DNA from 4 places in the Streptomyces sp. NPDC043908 genome. Region 3 is predicted to be linked to each of the others. Evidence: riboswitches for the same ligand, from Rfam matches in the RefSeq annotation. Region 3 holds a riboswitch; each other region holds the start of a gene.
What was found. Region 3 has a riboswitch for cobalamin ahead of metE (5-methyltetrahydropteroyltriglutamate--homocysteine S-methyltransferase). Riboswitches for the same ligand answer to the same signal wherever they lie in the genome.
Positions count from the first base shown of each region.

Region 1 (3,247 bases), on a different contig from region 3:
GAGGAGCGAGTTGCGCATGCCCACCGCGGCGATCCGCTCGCGCAGCGCCGCCCAGCGCTCCGGCCAGTTCAGCTCGACGTCGTAGTGGTCGGGGTGCAGCACACCGCGGGCCGTCCGCGTCTTCTCCCAAGCGGGCAGCGGGCCCGAGCGCTCGGCGAGGTCGCAGGACGCCTCGTACGCCGTGAGCATGATCCGCTCGGCGAGCTTCGTCGACAGGGCCTTCGCCTCGGGGGAGTCGAAGGGCAGGCGCAGCTTGAAGAAGACGTCCTGGAGGCCCATCGCGCCCAGGCCCACCGGACGCCACTTGGCGTTGGAGCGGCCGGCCTGCTCGGTCGGGTAGAAGTTGATGTCGACGACGCGGTCGAGGAAGGTCACGGCGGTGCGGACGGTCTCGTCCAGCCGCTCCCAGTCGATCTCGCCGGAAGCCAGCACGAAGGCGCCGAGGTTCACCGAGCCGAGGTTGCAGACGGCCGTCTCGCCGTCGTCGGTGACCTCCAGGATCTCGGTGCAGAGGTTGGAGGAGTGGACCGTGTGGCCGGGCTCCGCCGTCTGGTTGGCGGTGCGGTTGGAGGCGTCCTTGAAGGTCATCCAGCCGTTGCCGGTCTGCGCCAGGGTGCGCATCATCCGGCCGTACAGGTCCCGCGCCGGCATCGTCTTCTGGGCCAGACCCGCGGCCTCGGCCCTGCGGTAGGCGGCGTCGAACTCCTCGCCCCACAGGTCGACCAGCTCGGGCACGTCGGCGGGGGAGAACAGCGACCAGGTGCCGTCCGCGTCCACCCGGCGCATGAACTCGTCCGGGATCCAGTGCGCCAGGTTCAGGTTGTGCGTGCGCCGGGCGTCCTCACCGGTGTTGTCGCGCAGCTCCAGGAACTCCTCGATGTCGGAGTGCCAGGTCTCCAGGTAGACCGCCGCCGCCCCCTTGCGCCGGCCGCCCTGGTTGACCGCCGCCACCGAGGCGTCCAGCGTCTTCAGGAACGGCACGATGCCGTTGGAGTGGCCGTTGGTGCCCCGGATGAGCGAGCCGCGCGAGCGGATGCGGGAGTACGAAAGGCCGATGCCGCCGGCGTGCTTGGAGAGCCGCGCCACCTGGTGGTAGCGGTCGTAGATCGAGCCCAGCTCGTCCAGCGGGGAGTCCAGCAGGTAGCAGCTGGACATCTGCGGGTGGCGGGTGCCGGAGTTGAAGAGCGTGGGGGAGGACGGCAGGTAGTCGAGCCGGCTCATCAGCCGGTACAGCGAGGCGACCTCGTCCAGCGCGCGCACCGAGTCGTCCTCGGCCAGGCCCGCCGCGACCCGGAGCATGAAGTACTGCGGGGTCTCGATGACCTGGCGGGTGATCGGGTGGCGCAGCAGATAGCGCGAGTAGAGCGTGCGCAGGCCGAAGTAGCCGAAGCGGTCGTCGGCGCCGTCCGCGAGGGAGGTCTGGACCAGCGCGTCGAGCCGGGCCGCGTGCAGCCGCACGAAGTCGGCGGTGCGGTCCGCGATCAGCCCCTCGCGGTGGCCGACCTCGACCGACTCGGAGAACGAGACCGAGCCCTGGCCCGCGGCCTCCTCGGCGATCGTGAGCGTCAGCAGCCGGGCGGCGAGGCGGGAGTACGCCGGGTCCTCGGAGATCAGACCCGCGGCGGCCTCGGTGGCGAGCCCACGCAGCTCCGCCTCGTCCGAGCGCGCGTTGCGGCCGCGCAGCGCGGCGGCGGCGACACGGCCGGGGTCGGTGTCCGGCAGGTCGGCGGTGAGGTCGGTCAGGGTCCGCAGCAGGGCGGTCCCGGGGGCATCGACCGACTCCTCGGCGATCGCTGAAGCGGGATCCGCAGGGGCGATGGTCACGTGGGGGCACTCCTCGCTCGGCACGGGGCCTCGGGGAAGTGCGCGGGCACACGGACACACCCCCTCGGGGGTACGCCGCGTCCACTGCCCATTCCGCGAGGCCCGGACGTCTCGGCGCCCGGACCGGACGGTCAGGGCGGGCTGTTCGGCAGGTCCTCGGACTGAACACGTACGCAAACGCGTACGAGTACACCGTTGCGGGACAGTTCCGGATTTGCACCGGATTCCCCTGCGGCGACAGCGAGCACGAGCATACATCTTGTGCCGGGCGGTCGTGGCGCCCCCACATGTTGTGTCGCATCCGTACCGGAGTGTGTGTGCTGGGTAGTTGCTTCACCGCGGGCCGGTGGCGGCCTGTCGCGCGGTTCCCCGCGCCCCCGAGGGGGTTGCGGAGGCCGTGGGGCGGAACCGCGAGGCGGTCGTGGACATTCCCCGGAGCAGTCCCGGGAGCCACGAAAACGGGCCGCCGGGTTTCCCCGGCGGCCCGTCCCACGCTGTGCGGCTCAGTGCGCCGAGCCCGCCGTCGCCGGCGGCAGTTCGACCTCCACGCCCGGGTCGCCCGCGTCCGCCGTGTAGTCCTGCGGGGACGTCTCGTCGACCCCGTCGGGGGCCTTCACGGCCCGCAGGACGAGCGTGAGGACGACGGTGACGGCGACGTTCAGGACGAACGCGGTGAGGCCGATGTAGCCGATCTCACCGATGCCGGGGATGTTCTTGGAGCTGCCGCCGAAGTGCTTCTGGGTGGGGGAGGCGACCCCGTACGCGGCGAGCGTGCCGTACGCCATGCCGGCCGCCCAGCCCGCGAGCAGCGCCCAGCGGTGGAACCAGCGCGTGAACAGACCGCCCACCAGGGCGGGGAAGGTCTGGAGGATCCAGATGCCGCCGAGCAGCTGGAAGTTGATCGCGACCGTCTTGTCCATGGTCAGGACGAAGACCAGCGCGCCCACCTTCACCAGGAGCGAGACGATCTTGGAGACCTGCGCCTCCTGCTTGGGCGTGGCGTCCGGCTTGATGAAGTCCCGGTAGATGTTGCGGGTGAACAGGTTCGCGGCCGCGATCGACATGATGGCCGCGGGGACGAGCGCGCCGATGCCGATCGCCGCGAAGGCCACGCCCGCGAACCAGTCCGGGAACATGTCCTCGAAGAGCTGCGGGATGGCCAGCTGGCCGTTCTTGACCTTGACCCCGGCGGCGATCGCCATGAAGCCGAGCAGCGCGAGCAGGCCCAGCATCAGCGAGTACAGCGGCAGGATCGTGGTGTTGCGGCGGATGACCTCGCGGCTGCGCGAGGAGAGGGTCGCCGTGATGGAGTGCGGGTACATGAACAGCGCGAGCGCCGAGCCGAGGGCGAGCGTGGCGTAGGTCCACTGGCCCGCGTCGCCGGGCACCAGTGCGCCCGTGGGCTTGCCGGCCGCGTTGGGCG
Region 1 covers NZ_JBWKEI010000019.1:71,195-74,441, reverse strand. Annotated here, with positions in the region: gene AC069K_RS31835 (ribonucleoside-diphosphate reductase subunit alpha) at 1-1,824, opposite strand, end outside; cobalamin riboswitch at 1,955-2,094, opposite strand; gene mctP (monocarboxylate uptake permease MctP) at 2,328-3,247, opposite strand, start outside.
Region 1: another riboswitch for cobalamin. It lies ahead of AC069K_RS31835 (ribonucleoside-diphosphate reductase subunit alpha); the one in region 3 lies ahead of metE (5-methyltetrahydropteroyltriglutamate--homocysteine S-methyltransferase).

Region 2 (3,247 bases), on a different contig from region 3:
ACAGAGGTCATCTTCGCGGCGCTCGTCGGCGCCATCCTGTGGAATCTGGTGACCTGGCTGCTCGGACTGCCGTCCAGCTCCTCCCACGCGCTGTTCGGCGGTCTGATCGGCGCGGCCGTGATGTCGGCCGGCTGGTCCTCGGTGAACGGCTCGACCGTCGTCACCAAGGTGCTCCTGCCCGCCGTCGCCGCCCCGATCGTCGCGGGCGTCGCCTCGATGCTGGCCACCCGGCTGACGTACCGGATCAACCGGAACGCCGACCCGGCGGCCGAGAAGGCCACCGCCAAGGGCTACCGGGCCGGGCAGATCGCCTCCGCCGGCCTCGTCTCGCTCGCCCACGGCACCAACGACGCGCAGAAGACCATGGGCATCATCACCCTCGCCCTGGTCACCGGCGGCGTGCTGCACCCGGGCGCCAACCCCCCGCTGTGGGTCATCGTCTCGGCCGGCATGGCCATCGCCATGGGCACCTACCTCGGCGGCTGGCGCATCATCCGCACCATGGGCAAGGGCCTGACCGAGCTGGCTCCGCCGCAGGGCTTCGCCGCCCAGTCCGGTGCCGCGACCGTCATCCTGGCCTCCTCGCACCTCGGCTTCTCGCTCTCCACCACCCAGGTCTGCTCCGGCTCCGTCATGGGCGCCGGCCTCGGCCGCAAGGGCGGAGTGGTCCGCTGGTCCACCGCGACCCGGATGTTCATCGCCTGGGGCCTGACCCTGCCCGCCGCGGGCCTGGTCGGCGCCGGCGCCGAGTTCCTCGCCGGACGGGGCACCTGGGGCATCGTCCTCGTGGCGGTCCTGCTGGTCGGGGGCTCCGGCTTCATCTGGAAGCTGTCGCGCCGCCAGCCGGTCGACCACAACGACGTCACCCACGTCCCGGCCGCCGTTCCGGCCGAGCCCGCCGGTGTCGTCACGACCGCGATGGCCGCGGTCACCCCGCCGCCCACCGCCGCCGCCGCGGCCGTCGACCTGACGGCCACCATCCCGGCGCCCGCCCCCGCCGACCCGGCCCGCCCGGCCGTCGTCTGACCCGGCCGCGCTCCCCGAAGGAATCGTCATGCACATCGACTGGGCAGCTCTCGGCACCGTCTTCGGTGTCAGCCTCATCGTCACCGTCGGCCTGGTGGGCCTGTTCACCGTCGGCATCGTCGGCCTCAGCAAGCAGCAGTCGGCGGCGGCCGGCAAGGGCAACGTCGCCGTGGCCCGCACCACCGCCTACCTCTGCTTCGCGCTCTGCGCGGCGGCCGTCGCGTACGGCATCAACCTGATCGTCGCCAAGTAGGCCGACGACCGGCGCCGCACCCTCCACAACCGCCCTCCGGCCCTGCCGGGGGGCGGTTTCCTGTGTGCCTGCGCACACTCTCCCGTCGCAGGTCAGCAGCGAGTTGACGGGCGTTCCCGGGCATGGTGGACTGCCCGAGCCATTTACGGCGGCAGAAGAGGAAGCCGGTGCGAATCCGGCGCGGTCCCGCCACTGTCATCGGGGAATCATCCCCGTGAGCCAGGAACTCTCACCGCCGGTCGACGTCGTACCAGGGCGCGGACACCCTGAGTGAGGACATACCGCCATGCGCGCCTGCCTGTTGCCGGCACCCCCCGGACGTACCGGAGTTCCCCGCGGCGTTGCGGCGGGCTGATCCCATGCGTGCCGATCGCACTTTCGCGTACGGCGCCACCGCCGGTCTCCTCGGCGACCTCCTCCTCGGCGACCCCCGCCGCGGACACCCGGTCGCCGCGTTCGGCCGTGCCGCGGCCGCCGTGGAGCGCGCGCTGTGGCGCGACCACCGTGGCTGGGGCGCGCTGCACACCGCCGTGTGCGCCGGAGGCGCCGCGGGCGCCGCGCTGCTCGCCACCCGTGCCGTACGCCGCAGTCCCGCCGCCTCCGTCGCCCTGACCGCCGCCGCCACCTGGACGGTCGTGGGCGGCACTTCGCTGGGCCGGGAGGCCCGCGCGATCGGCGCCGCACTCCAGGCGGGAGACGTCGAGGCGGCCCGCGCGCGGCTGCCGCATCTGTGCGGGCGCGACCCGCAGTCGCTGGACGGGCCCGGCATCGCGCGCGCGGTCGTCGAGTCCGTCGCCGAGAACACCTCCGACGCCGTGGTCGGCGCGCTGGTGTGGGGGGCGCTCGCGGGCGTGCCCGGTCTGGTGGCGTTCCGCGCGGTCAACACCCTGGACGCGATGGTCGGCCACCGCTCGCCGCGCCATCTGCGGTACGGGTGGGCCTCGGCGCGCCTGGACGACGTGGCGGGCTGGCCGGGCGCCCGGCTCACGGCCGCGCTCGCGGTCGTGGCGGGAGGCGCGCCGCGCGCCGCCACGCGCGCGTGGCGGTCGGACGCGGCCAAGCACCCGAGCCCCAACGCGGGGCCGGTGGAGGCGTCGTTCGCGGGGGCGCTCGGCGTACGGCTCGGCGGCACCCTCGCGTACGGCGGCCGTGTCGAGAACCGGCCGGTGCTGAACGGGGACGGCCGGGCGGTGGAAGTGGCGGACATCGAGCGGGCGGTGCGGCTGTCGCGCCGGGTGGGCTGGCTGGCGCTGGGTGTGGCGATCGCGGTGAGGAAGGTACGGACATGAGCGGCGGACTGCTGGTCGCGGGCACCACGTCGGACGCGGGGAAGAGCGTCGTCACCGCCGGGATCTGCCGGTGGCTGGTGCGCCGGGGTGTGAAGGTCGCGCCCTTCAAGGGACAGAACATGTCCCTCAACTCCTTCGTCACGCGCGAGGGCGCGGAGATCGGGCGCGCGCAGGCGATGCAGGCGCAGGCGGCGCGCGTGGAGCCGTCCGCGCTGATGAACCCGGTGCTGCTCAAGCCGGGGAGCGACCGTTCGAGCCAGGTCGTGCTGATGGGCAAGCCGGTGGGCGAGTTGAGCGCCCGCGGCTACCACGGCGGGCGCCAGGAGGCGCTTCTGGGCACGGTCGTGGACTGCCTGGAGCGGATGCGGGGCACATATGACGCCGTGATCTGCGAGGGGGCGGGCAGCCCGGCCGAGATCAACCTGCGGCGCACCGACATCGTCAACATGGGCATCGCGCGCGCCGCGAGGCTGCCGGTGGTGGTGGTCGGCGACATCGACCGGGGCGGGGTGTTCGCCTCGTTCTTCGGGACGACGGCGCTGCTGAGCCGCGAGGACCAGGCGCTGGTCGCCGGGTACATCGTCAACAAGTTCCGGGGCGACGTCTCGCTGCTCGAACCCGGTATCGAGATGCTGCGCGGCCTCACCGGGCGCCACACGTACGGGATCCTGCCGTTCGC
Region 2 covers NZ_JBWKEI010000006.1:292,556-295,802, reverse strand. Annotated here, with positions in the region: gene AC069K_RS16105 (inorganic phosphate transporter) at 1-1,026, shown strand, start outside; gene AC069K_RS16100 (hypothetical protein) at 1,055-1,279, shown strand; cobalamin riboswitch at 1,386-1,582, shown strand; gene AC069K_RS16095 (cobalamin biosynthesis protein) at 1,639-2,568, shown strand; gene AC069K_RS16090 (cobyric acid synthase) at 2,565-3,247, shown strand, end outside.
Region 2: another riboswitch for cobalamin. It lies ahead of AC069K_RS16095 (cobalamin biosynthesis protein); the one in region 3 lies ahead of metE (5-methyltetrahydropteroyltriglutamate--homocysteine S-methyltransferase).

Region 3 (3,247 bases):
GTCGAGGTCGTCAATGGCCTGCACGATGTCGCCGAACTCGGCGTAGCACATATGGGTGTGGATCTGGGTGTCCGGCCGGACCCCGCTGGTGGTCAGCCGGAAGGACTCGGTGGCCCAGGCCAGGTAGTCCGCCTGGTCGGCGGCGCGCAGCGGCAGGGTCTCGCGGAGAGCCGGTTCGTCGACCTGGATGACCGACGTACCCGCGGCCTCAAGGTCGTTGACCTCGTCCCGCAGCGCGAGCGCCACCTGCCGGGCGGTCTCGCCGAGCGACTGGTCGTCCCGTACGAAGGACCAGGCCAGCATCGTGACCGGCCCGGTGAGCATGCCCTTGACCGGCTTGGCCGTCAGGGACTGCGCGTACGAGGTCCAGCGGACGGTCATGGGCTCGGGGCGCGAGATGTCCCCTGCCAGCACCGGCGGGCGCACGTAGCGGGTGCCGTAGGACTGGACCCAGCCGTGTTGCGTCGCGAGGTAGCCGGTGAGCTGCTCGGCGAAGTACTGCACCATGTCGTTGCGTTCGGGCTCACCGTGCACCAGGACGTCTAGGCCGGTCTTCTCCTGGAAGGAGATCACTTCCTCGATCTCGTCCTTGATGCGCGCCTCGTAGCCGGCGATGTCGATCCGGCCGGCCCGAAGGGCGCCGCGGGCCGCGCGCAGCTCGTCGGTCTGCGGGAACGACCCGATGGTGGTCGTGGGGATCAGCGGCAGCCCCAGAAGGGCTTTCTGGGCAGCGGTCCGCTCCGCGTAGGGCTGGGAGCGCCGTCCATCGGCATCGGTGATCGCTGCGGTCCGGGCCCGGACCGCGGGGTCGTGGGTGAGGGCAGAGCTCGCCCGTGAGGCGAGATCGGCCCGGTTGGCCGCGAGTTGTGCCTCGATCGCGCCCGTGCCCTGGGCGAGTCCGCGTGCAAGGGTGGCGATCTCGGTGGTCTTCTGACGGGCGAAGGCCAGCCAGCGTCGGATCTGCGGGTCGATGTCGCGCTCGGCCGAAGCGTCCAAGGGAACGTGCAGGAGGGAGCAGGACGCCGCGACGTCCACCCGGCCGGCGAGGCCGAGGAGAGTACCGAGGGTGGTCAGAGACTTCTGGTAGTCGTTGATCCAGATGTTGCGGCCGTTGACCACGCCTGCCACCAGGCGCTTGCCGGGCAGTCCGCCGACGGCGGCGAGGTCGTCGAGGTTGGCCGCGCCGGTGTCGGTGAAGTCGAGTCCGAGGCCCTCGACGGGCGCGGCGGCGAGGATCTGGAGGGCCTCGCCGAGGCGGCCGAAGTAGGAGGCGATGAGCAGTTTGGGCCGGTCGGTGAGGGCGCCGAGGTCGCGGTAGGCGCGGGACGCGGCGTTCAGCTCGGCCGGGGTGCGGTCCTGCACCAGGGCGGGCTCGTCCAGCTGCACCCACTCCGCTCCGGCGGCCCGCAGTTCCGCGAACACTTCGGCGTACACCGGGAGCAGCCGGTCCAGCAGCGTCAGCGGTTCGAAGTCCACGTCCACGCCCGGAGCGGGCTTGGCCAGCAGTAGGTAGGTGATCGGACCGAGCAGGACGGGGCGGGCTGTGTGTCCGAGCGCGACCGCTTCCCCGAGTTCGGCGACCTGCTGGGCGGGGTTCGCGGCAAACACGGTGTCGGGGCCGAGTTCGGGCACCAGGTAGTGGTAGTTGGTGTCGAACCACTTGGTCATCTCCAGCGGCGCCACGTCCTGGGTACCACGCGCCATGGCGAAGTAGCCGTCGAGCGCGTCCGCGTCGACCGCCTCCCGGTGACGGGCGGGGACAGCGCCCACCATGACGCTGGTGTCCAGGACGTGGTCGTAGTACGAGAAGTCGCCGGTCGGTACTTCGTGGATGCCGGCCTCGGCGAGTTGCTGCCAGTTCGCACGGCGCAGTTCGGCGGCGGCGGCCCGGAGGGCGTCGGCGGTGACGCGGCCCTTCCAGTAGCCCTCGACGGCCTTCTTCAGTTCGCGGTTCCGCCCCTGACGGGGATAGCCGTACACGGTAGCTCGTACTGCCGCGGCTGCGGGCTTCGCTGTCACGGATCTCTCCTTCGCGAGATGTCTCCAGAAACATCCCGGCGACGGGACGCGGACGCGAAGGGAACGACAGAACGGGCGGGCCACGCCACGGGACCAGTGCCCGCACCTGCCGCTCGCTGTGTACGCCGACCCGCCCACGAGGTCACCGGGATATCCGCACACGGAACCGTCCGGGTGCGGGCAACGGGCAGGTCTTCGGACTCGCGGGCACGCCGGCCGGGTGGTGGACCCGGCGGCACCTACTGGCCGTCGCTTCCCAGGACCGTTGTCCGGTCCCAGTGCGTATGACGGCGGTCGTTCCCGCTCACCGCTGCGGGGCAGTCCCGGATTCCCACCGGGTTCCCTCTTACGACGCATCCCGCCTGGCGGACGGGGCGAACCAGCTGCACCGGCCAGACTAGGCCGAGCACCCGCTGCCCGACGACCCCCGTCCATCATTCGGACGTCCACACGAGACGTGGCCCTCGGACCGCAGCGGGTTGCCGAGCGGCTACGGCAGGCTCGACCGGTAGGCCATGCCCGGCTGATCCCCTTCCCACCGCACCCGCGTCCGGCGCCGGGCTCTTGCCCTGTGCTCGCGCACATCTCCACGCTGCGACTGCACATGTTTTCGACATATTCGAAAAGGCGATAATGCTCCCAATGTTGTACGTGTGCCCCAGACCGCCCTGGGCACGCCCAGGGCCTTGGCGGCGTCCCGCAGGATGCGTTGTCAGTGTGGGTGGCCAGTCGGATCGCCCCGCTCCCGGTATCCTGACCAGCAGTCAATTGGCTGCGGATTAATGACTGTTCGTGACTAGGTTCAGGCTGTCGCTTCCTGCCCAGACGCGTCACGCACCCCGTTCGGCGGTTCCCGTAACTGCTGGGCCGAGCCCGGTGGGTAGGTGGGACACGGCCGACGCGACCGCCTCCTCCGCCGTGGCAGCCTCGCCGATCACGACGGAGTGGGGATGCTTCATCACGCGGTACGGGCTGTCGTTGTGCGACGGCGCGATGGCCACCTCCACGTGGAACGGGAACCCGATGCAGGAACTGAAGCCGAGCGTCCAGTGACTGGAGAACACGTAGAGCTGTCGTAGCCTCGGCTCGGAATGTGCCGCTTCCACAAGTTCTCCGAACGCCGGGAAACTCGGCGCCTCGGCAGCCTGTTCCCGCATCGTGCGCCACTGCAGCTCCACAACCGCGGCCGGTCCGCGTTCGTGCGCCTCGGCGCGCTCACTGACGTGCA
Region 3 covers NZ_JBWKEI010000001.1:880,007-883,253, reverse strand. Annotated here, with positions in the region: gene metE (5-methyltetrahydropteroyltriglutamate--homocysteine S-methyltransferase) at 1-2,019, opposite strand, end outside; cobalamin riboswitch at 2,189-2,418, opposite strand; gene AC069K_RS04145 (DUF6193 family natural product biosynthesis protein) at 2,850-3,247, opposite strand, start outside.

Region 4 (3,247 bases), on a different contig from region 3:
CACGAGGACCTGCTCCGGATCGCCGACGCGATCATCACCCTGGGCCCGGTCCAGGTCACCCTCGCCGGGGGCGAACCACTGCTGGTCAAGGGGGTCTTCGAGGTCGCGGAGCGGCTGACGCGCGCGGGGATCTCGGTCCTCGTCTACACCGGCGGCTGGAACTACCGGCCGTGGATGACCGAAGAGCTGGCGCGTGTCTGCGGACGGGTCGTGGTGAGTGTCGACGGTCCCACGCCCGAGGTGCACGACCGAATTCGCGGCAGGGCGGGTTCGTTCGGCCGGGCGATGCGCGCGCTGGCGCTGCTGGAAGACGGTGCGCGGGAGCGGGACCGGCGAGCGGACCGCCCGCTCCCGTTCGCCGTCGACTGCGCGGTCGTCCGGAGCAACATCGACCGGCTGGAGGAGTTCTGCACGGACGTCCTGCCGCGCTTCCCGCACCTCAGCTCCCTGGACTTCGGCGCCGCCGTCCCGTCGGGGCTCGGCAGCCGCGCCGGATACGCCGAGCACGAGCTGCTCACGGACGAACAGCTCGCCCGGCTGGGCAGTGAGGAGCAGCGTGCGCGGCTCCAGTCGCTCGCCCCCGCCACGGTCCGCGTCGGCACGTCGACCAACTTCTCCCTGCAGATGAATCCCGAGCAGGTGGCGCGCGGCCTCGACTTCCAGTCCCTCCAGGTCGAGCCCGACGGGCAGGTGCGGGCCATGCTCATCTACGAGGGGACGGTGGGCAGTCTGCTGGAGGAACCGCCGGCCGAGCTGTGGCGGCGTGCGGTGGAACGGTGGAACGATCCGTTCGTGACCGAGGCGCTCTCCGACGCGGGCACCATGCGGAGCTGGGCCGAGGCCGTCCGGCGCATCGACTACCACTTCGGTTCCGACGAGGTCCGCGCCCGCATCGACCGCCGCCCGGCGTTCGTCGCGCCGGCGACGAAGTGAGCACGGCTGCCCGGAATGTGATCTGCAATACCCGCGTCCACGGCCAGACTTGCAGGTGGGGCGGGTCGCACCTACGGTTGGCGAGCCGTGGTGTTCGGGAAGACCGGTGCAAGACCGGAGCGGCCCTCGCCACTGTGATCGGGCCCCACGTCGTTCAGGCCATGAACGGCTTCGGGTAGCCCGTCCCGTTGTGCCACTGGTGGCCGTGAGGCCGCTGGGAAGGCGGGGACGGTGCGACACCCGGAAGCCAGGAGACCGGCCACGGCATCTCGCGTAATGATCCACGAGGTGCTGGAGCGTGAACGAATGACCCTGCCCACCCCTGCCGCCACATTCCACTGGCGACGTGAGGACACCGTACGCACCGCCTGGCTGCTGGCGGTGATCGCCGCCCTGCACGTCGTCGCGTTCGGCATCCTCTTCCTGCTGGTGGTGCCCGAGCACTACGAGGTCGGTTCCAAGACGTTCGGCCTCGGGCTCGGCGTCACCGCGTACACCCTCGGTATGCGGCACGCCTTCGACGCCGACCACATCGCCGCGATCGACAACACCACCCGCAAGTTGATGGCCGACGGCAAACGGCCGGTGTCGGTCGGCTTCTGGTTCGCCCTCGGGCACTCCAGCGTCGTCGTGGTGATGGCGGCGCTGGTCGCCGGGGGCGCCCAGCTCGCGGGCACCCTGATGAACGACGACTCGCCGACCCATCAGACCCTCGGCGTGGTCGGAACGACCGTCTCCGGATCGTTCCTCTACCTCATCGCCGCCCTCAACCTGCTGGCCCTGGTCGGCATCCTGCGGGTGTTCCGGGCCATGCGCGCCGGGACGTACGACGAGGCCGCGCTGGAACAGCACCTGGACTCACGGGGGTTCATGAACCGCCTCCTGGGGCGTTTCACCAAGTCGATCACCCGCCCCGGCCAGATGTACCCGCTGGGCTTCCTCTTCGGCCTCGGCTTCGACACCGCCACCGAGGTCACCCTGATGGTGATGGCCGGCTCGGGCGCCGCCGCCGGACTGCCCTGGTACGCGGTGCTGTGCCTGCCGCTGCTCTTCGCGGCGGGGATGAGCCTGTTCGACACCATCGACGGCACCTTCATGAACTTCGCCTACCAGTGGGCGTTCTCCAACCCGGTGCGCAAGGTGTTCTACAACCTCACCATCACCGGTCTTTCCATCGCGGTGGCCTTCCTGATCGGCACGATCGAGCTGGTGGGCGTGCTGCACGAGAAGCTGGACCTGCGGGACGCCGTCACCGGGTGGGTCGCGGGCCTCGACCTGGACAACGTCGGCTTCATCATCGTCGGCCTGTTCGTCGCGGTGTGGGCGGCGGCGCTGGCGTACTGGCGGTTCGCCAGGGTCGAGCAGCGGTGGGCGGTACGCGCCGCCGCGGCGCCGGGCCGGACCTCGCCGGACGCCGCCCGCGACGAGGCGGCACCCGGCCCCCGGGGCGAGGCCGTTCCCGCGCCCCGGGACGGCGCCGCGCCCGCCCCGGACGCCGTCGGCTGAAGGCCCCCGCGCCTGGTCGCGGGGGAGACCGGGGCCGGTCCGGTGGGTGTCGTGGCCGGGACGGAGATCCCCGGGACGGAGATCCGTCCCGGGCCCCTCACCGACCGTCGGTCACCCGGCGGCCAGCACCGCCTTGCGGTGGCTGAACGTCTCGATGGAGTAGCGGCCGTGGTAGTTGCCCATGCCGCTCTCCCCGACGCCGCCGAACGGCAGGTCGGAGACGGTGAGATGGGCCAGCGGCAGCCCGAGGCCGAGGCCGCCCGATGAGGTCTCGGCGGCCAGGCGCTCCCGGGTGGTGTCGGACTCGGTGAAGGCGTACAGCGCCAGCGGCTTGTCGCGGTCGTTGATGAAGTCGATGGCCTCGTCCAGGTCGGACACCGTCACGATCGGCAGGATCGGGCCGAAGATCTCCTCCCGCATCACCGGCGACTTGGGGTCGACGTCGGCGAGGACGGTCGGCGCGAGGTACTTGGTGGCGCGGTCGCCCCGGCCGCCGGTGACGACACGGCCGGAGTCGAGCAGACCGTTCAGACGGTCGAAGTGGCGCTCGTTGACGATACGGCCGTACTCGGCGGAGGCCTGCGGGTCGGTCCCGTACAGCGCCTCGATCGCCCGGGTCAGCGCCGGTTCGAGGGCCCGGGCCGTCTCGGGGTCGGTGAGGACGTAGTCGGGCGCGACACAGGTCTGGCCCGCGTTGAGGAACTTGCCCGCGGCCAGCCGGGCCGCGACGCCGGCGATGTCGGCGTCCCGGTCGACGAAGGCCGGGGACTTGCCGCCCAGTTCGAGGGTGACGGGCGTGAGGTGCTGG
Region 4 covers NZ_JBWKEI010000003.1:20,873-24,119, forward strand. Annotated here, with positions in the region: gene AC069K_RS08125 (radical SAM protein) at 1-933, shown strand, start outside; cobalamin riboswitch at 1,005-1,211, shown strand; gene nicT (Nickel transporter NicT) at 1,210-2,439, shown strand; gene AC069K_RS08135 (aldehyde dehydrogenase family protein) at 2,551-3,247, opposite strand, start outside.
Region 4: another riboswitch for cobalamin. It lies ahead of nicT (Nickel transporter NicT); the one in region 3 lies ahead of metE (5-methyltetrahydropteroyltriglutamate--homocysteine S-methyltransferase).